Regions from separate parts of the Alteromonas sp. PRIM-21 genome, predicted to be linked through region 2. Evidence: predicted binding sites of a transcription regulator. Region 2 holds the regulator's gene; the other holds the start of a gene.

Region 1 (3,213 bases), on a different contig from region 2:
TGCAGCGTGTTACCGTTTAAAACGATAGGTGCAGCCAATGGAATTTCGTTATCCATAAGTTCAGCGGCAAACTCGTGCTCTTCAAGAATTTGCGCGTCTGTCCATCGACCTGGGCGATAGAATTTTGCCACATAGCGCTGACCGTCTTCAGCCAAAAATTGATAAACGCGGTTTTCATAGCTGTTGAGCGCAAGCAGGCCGCTTTGAAGAAAAATGCCCTGGCTTTCCAGGGCATCAAGTATGGTGTCTGGACTAAGCCCAGAAAAAGAAAAATCTGTCATCGATAAAGGAATTTGGTTGGTTCATCAACAGTAACCGTTTCCCCATCAATTGTGGTGGTTACACTGATAAAAATATCGGTAACCGTATCTTCCAGATTATAAGCGTCCGTTGCAACTGAAATCGGTGTACTGTATACCGCACCACCTTTAACTGTCACTTCTTGCTCTCCTATGTATTCATAGTCAGGAAGACCTTTTACAGCAATGGTATACGTTTGCTCTTGCTGGGTTTTGTTGAGCACTTTAATCGTATATACGTTTTCAATAAGCCCTTCATTGGTCTCGCGGTACAATGAATTTCTATCGCGGATGATGTCGACTTCTGTTGGACTGCGCATCCAAATATTGGCAAACAACAAACCCATCATAACCAAAAGAACGACAAAGTAACCAATTAGCTTAGGACGAAAAACGTGAGTCTTGCCGCCCGCAAGCTCTTCTTCTGAGGTGAAGCTTATCAAGCCTTTGGGATAACCCATTTTATCCATAACGCCGTTACAGGCATCAACACAGGCACCGCAGTTGATGCATTCGTATTGAAGGCCGTTGCGAATATCAATTCCAGTTGGGCAGACTTGAACGCATAAATTGCAGTCAATGCAGTCACCTAAGCCTTTTTCCTGCACCTGTTCGTGACTGAGCTTGCGAGGGCGTGGACCGCGTTGTTCGCCACGTTTTGCATCGTAAGATACGGTGAAAGTATCTTTGTCGAACATGGCAGATTGGAATCGTGCATAAGGACAGATGTGCGTGCACATAATTTCACGCATATAGCCTGCATTCCCGTAGGTACAAACTGCAAAAAAGATAACCGAGAAACCCGCCCAGAAGCTGGTGTCAAATGTGACGAAGTCAACAAACAGGGCATCAATAGGGGTGAAGTAGCCGACAAAGGTTAGCGCAGTTAATAGTGCTACCAGAACCCAAGCAGTATGCTTAGCTGTTTTACGCAAAAATTTGTCAGTATCCATTTTGCGCGCATCAAGGGCTATACGCTTGTTTCGTGGGCCTTCGAACTTTTCTTCAAACCAAGTGTATATATATACCCATGTCGTTTGTGGGCACATAAAGCCACACCACACTCTGCCAGCGAAGGTAGTGACAAAAAACAAAGCGAAAGCGGAAACAATGAATATATAAGCCAGCAACGTAAGATCTTGAGGCCACAAAGTAAGTGAGAAAATAGTAAAACGCTGTTCGCCAATATCAAGTAGTACTGCCTGATGGCCGTTGTACTGAATCCACGGAATAATGGCAAAAAGAGCTAAAAAGAAAAGACCAAAGAAACGCCTAAATGTTTCCAGAGGGCCCTGCACAGCGCGCACATAAATACGGCTACGGGAATCGTGTCGTTTACCCTCTGTGGCTCCTTTGGGCTTATGTACTTTTACCGGTGTAACGTTTTTGACCGGTATTTGTTCATTCATAGCTTAACCTTATGTGACGTAACAAACTGCCTGTGCAGTATAACTGCGTTCAACACGTCATATTTAATATAGATCAATAATGCGGCGTATGGTCTACCTTTTTAAACTTTCAGTCAATACTGAAAGTTCAGAAAGTAATATGGGTCGGTTGTTATTTTTCTCTGGCATTATGTCATTTTGTAAATTTCTACGTACAACGACATGGCTTACGAGCAGAAAATTGGATAAATAGTTAGACCTAAAAAGTGTTGGTTGAAAAAGTATACAAGTTATACCTTAGTATAAACTACAGTGTTTACAGCAAGTTAGATAGCACACTACCATGAAGAGCAATTATGTGGCCAATAAGTATCCAAATCATGTACAGTGAACCTCGTTGTAAAACAAATTAGTAAAGCATTTATGAAGCATATTGTTGGTGAAAGGCGCACAAAGTAGGCGCTACTTGCTGTAAACCCCTATCAAAGTTAGCTGAGAAGTTATGTTACGGTTCTTTATTATCGCTGCGGAAATTATTGTTTTGGTAATAGTACTGCGCTCTCCTTTTGTCCAGTATCTATTTGAAGATATCCAAAACTCTGTTTCTGACTGGCTGGTGTCCATTGCTACGCTTCCAGAGCGAAAAGAATTACGTAGTTTGCAAGATAAAATAAATATTGAATTAAGCCCTTTGAAACCTTACCAGCAAAGTTACGTCAAACAAATTACTGCCGATGCTGCGAGCGTAAAACGCTTCCATCACATTTATTGTGAAAACGACGATATAAACCCTAACTTTACGGGAACTAAACGCGCAAAACTGTGCCTAATTGTTAAGCAGTCTCCGGTTATGCAAGTTTCAAAGTGACATTAGCGTTTTACGTAAGAAAAAGTTAAACCTAAAACATTTTCTAATGTTTTTTTGATTAATAACTTTTTCAACGCTTGCTAACTTAAGGTTAAACGACTGAATTTAGGAGCATGAAAGTGAATAAATTACGTACTTTTTCTTGTTTAAGTTGCGCCGCAGCCGTAGGGGCTCTTGTTGTTTTTGCGCCAACCCAAGCCGCTGAGGTAGAGATAACATGGGAAGAGCCAGAGTCTTACAGTGACGTCAGGCCAGCCAATGAATCCCGTAAACGCTTTCGTGAGCGAACCTTAAAAGACTTGGAAGAGCACATTACGGAATTAGCGAGCGACTTACCCGAATCACAGGTTCTGTCGATGACAGTGACTAACGTTGATTTGGCTGGTCAAGTTTGGCCTAGCCAGTTTGTAGGTTTTGGCAGCGGGGCTGGCAGCGATGTGCGAATAATCAAACGTATTGATATTCCAAGAATGACGTTTAGTTACTCGCTATCTAATTCTGATGGTCAGGTCATACTAAGTGGTGAAGATGTGAAGCTTAAAGACATGGACTTTATGGAGTCGAATATTCGTCACAACCGCACCGAGTCGTTGTCGTACGAGAAAGCCATGCTTAACGACTGGTTTGCCGATACGTTCTCCACGCAAGTTGCGGCAAA
Region 2 (3,213 bases):
CTTGTGGGATAACTTTTTCAGGTAAGCCTTCTTTAACCACACATTTATTATCTGGAATACCGTATTTGAGTGCGTGACTACGCATTTCTTTAATATGATGGTTTTTTACCGCATCGTGATACGTGTCTGGGTCAAACTCCGGCACTTCGATGGCAATGTTGAGTGGTGTTGAAGGGTAGCTGTTGACTAAATTAACGTTACCTTTCAGCAAAGAGGCATAGTCATTCGCGATTAATGTAAGCTTGTCGTTTAGTGCAGCGTGTTCATCATCTTCGCTCCCTACGTTCACTGCAGCAATGATTTCACCGCCTTCTGGCCAATCATGTTCTTTCACGAGTAGTACAGGGCGAGGGCATTTGCGCATTAAGTGCCAGTCCGTAGGTGTAAAGATCACTGACGCAAGGTCGTCATGTTTTTTAGTAGCTTTTACTACTAAGTCAATTTGGTTATTAAGGGCGTAATAAATAATCGACTCATAAGCACGGTTGTTCCACTCAACCACAATATCGGTCTCTGAAAAGCCTTGTTCTTTTAGCTGGGCAGATAGCCATTTGGCGTGTTCTTTTGTAACGGCATCGCGCATTGATTCACGTTCGTCGGGGCTAAGCATGGTTGTCATATCGTAAGACAAATCATATACCACCATCATAGCGGTAACCGTGGCGCCGGTTTTTGATGCAAGTTCATAGGCACGGCTTAGGGCAGGCTGGTTGTCGCGTTCCGCGTCCACCACGGCAAGAATTCGTTTACACTCAATCATAACGTCTCCTCAACTACAAAGCTTCGTATCGCTGTCGACATCGATATTGTTTCAAAACAGTTTATATAAACCATTTACATTAACTATAAACGACATTTAGAAAAACGTGAGTTGTTTTGGATCAAGGCGTAAATAATTCGTTGATAAACTAAAAAGCGCGCATGTAGCGCGCTTAAGATAAAAGAAGAATAAATTAACCGTTACAAACTACGCTAGGGCCATTTAACGCCTCTAGCTTGGTATTTAACCGATCAAAATCCAAAATAGAGATCAATTTTCCGTCTACCTTGATAATGTTTTCCTTCTGAAAACGACTTAATAGACGGCTAATGGTTTCTATCGTTAAGCCTAAATAGTTGCCGATTTCGTTTCGGGTCATAGTTAGGTGAAACTCTCTGTGCGAAAAGCCACGCTCTTCAAAACGCTGGGAAAGGTGTGATATAAAATACAGCAAACGCTCTTCAGCAGTACGCTTGTTTAAAAGCATGATCATGTCGTGATCTTGTTTTATCTCAGCGCTCATAAAGCTCATGATCTGATGGCGTAGTTTGGGAAATTGAACCGACATTTCATCAAGTGTGTCATAAGGCAGTTCACACACCATGGCGGTTTCTAGCGCAGAAGTGTAACTTTGATGCTTACTTTCACGCAGGGCATCAAAACCAATAATATCACCCGGGAAGTGGAAGCCGGTGATTTGCTCTTCACCTTCTTGATTAGTTACAAATGATTTAAAAGAACCTGTTCTTACCGCAAAAAGGGAACGAAATTTATCGCCAGTTTGAATGAGCGTATCGCCTTTATGAAGCGGTTTTTTGCGCTCGATTATATCGTCAAGAGATTCAATTTCTGTTTTGTTTAGTGCAACGGGTAAACACAGGTGACTAAAGCTACAGTTTTGACAGTGAATAGAAAATTGGCTTCCTTTGCTCATAATGCATGCTCTTTTAAAGACCCCACGACAATAATACACCTATTTTTAAACGATTGCGCCATGAATAAGATAGGCTGCATATATGGCCATTATTACTGCGATGAGTTGTCTAACGTGACTGTTTTGAAAACTACTAACAATATACTGACTGCCTGCACTTGCTGCGAGTAGCGTTGGCAAAGTACCTAAACCGAAGAAAAACATCACGGCGGCGCCTTGTACTGCATTGCCAGCAGCCAAAGACCAAGTAAGTGTTGAATACACTAATCCACAAGGTAACCAGCCCCAGATAAACCCATAAGGGATAGCGCTAAAAGGGGTTTTGAACGGTAAAAAACGCTTAGATAGTGGCTGCAGTTTAGAAAACAATCCTTTTCCAGCGCTTTCCAATACCGTTAAACCCGTCCACCATTTACCTAAATAACAGGCTAGCAACAACAGCATAAGGCCGCTAAGCAAAGATAGGGCATAGTTGGCAAGGGGCACGTAGTCGGCGGCTATTTTTCCAAGCGCCCCAGTTAGCGCGCCAGCGATGGTGTAGCTTGCTATACGTCCTATATTGTAGGCTAGGGTATAGGGTAATGCTGAAGCACCTTTTGGTGACACCATTCTTAGCGCTGCCACTATACCACCGCACATGCCCACGCAGTGAACACCGCCAGCTAAGCCGATAAGAAAGGCTGAGAAATAATTAATCCCCTCCATGCGACTCTTGGCTTTTATCTACTTTACTATCCTGAAATTGCTTGCGTTGCTCAGCGAGCTTTTTTTCCTCAGGCGGAAGGTCATCATCAAACAAAATACTGTAACCCTGACGGTCTAAATCTTCAAACTGATTGGTTTTAACCGCCCAGAAGAATATCACAATTGCCACAGCTACTATGATGATCGCGATTGGTATTAAAACGTAAATTATGCTCATACTATTTGCCCAGAAGTCGCGTAGAGTTTGTCACTACTATGATACTGCTTAATGACATTCCAACAACCGCCATCCACGGTGAAAGCAGGCCTGATACGGCGAAGGGTAAGATCAGCACATTGTAACCTAACGACCAACCAATATTTTGTCTTATTTTTTGTTTCACTTGGTGCGAGGTTTTAATTAACTCCGGTACAGAAAGTAGCTGGTCGCCTAGCAATATCACGTCGGCAGCAGTCTTCGCAACATCTGTCGCATTACCTACTGCTATCGCTACATCGGCACTAGCAAGCACTGGCGCGTCATTAATACCATCGCCCATCATCATTACCTTGGAGCCCGATTGCTGCATAGCTTGAACCGCTTCGTATTTCTGTTCTGGGGTAAGACCCCCTTTAGCGGTGGAAATTGGTAAAGGTTTCGTTAGGGAGTCGACGTTTTGCTGTGTATCGCCGCTTAATACAGCTAGGGTATGACTTTTTGCCAATATATCGAGGGTTTCTTGGGTATCGTCACGCAGTGAGTCACGAACTTCAAAAGCCGCCATAATACGGCCTTTGACGGTAAGAAACACATTAGCCGAGGGGTAACCCTCGA

What was found. The regulator FNR, encoded in region 2, switches genes on or off when oxygen is low (the NO sensors DNR and NnrR bind a similar motif). The targets are predictions, from matches to a motif close to TTGATCTAGATCAA.
Region 1: the regulator FNR is predicted to act here: its motif matches at 1,772-1,785, upstream of ccoG (cytochrome c oxidase accessory protein CcoG).

What each region holds. Positions count from the first base shown of each region.
Region 1 covers NZ_JADOEK010000004.1:125,495-128,707, forward strand. The annotation lists gene IW644_RS08355 (serine/threonine protein kinase) at 1-281, opposite strand, end outside; gene ccoG (cytochrome c oxidase accessory protein CcoG) at 278-1,708, opposite strand; gene IW644_RS08365 (hypothetical protein) at 2,190-2,555, shown strand; gene IW644_RS08370 (DUF3016 domain-containing protein) at 2,675-3,213, shown strand, end outside.
Region 2 covers NZ_JADOEK010000003.1:114,002-117,214, forward strand. The annotation lists gene uspE (universal stress protein UspE) at 1-760, opposite strand, end outside; gene fnr (fumarate/nitrate reduction transcriptional regulator Fnr) at 954-1,694, opposite strand; gene IW644_RS07185 (sulfite exporter TauE/SafE family protein) at 1,740-2,399, opposite strand; gene ccoS (cbb3-type cytochrome oxidase assembly protein CcoS) at 2,386-2,616, opposite strand; gene IW644_RS07195 (heavy metal translocating P-type ATPase) at 2,618-3,213, opposite strand, start outside.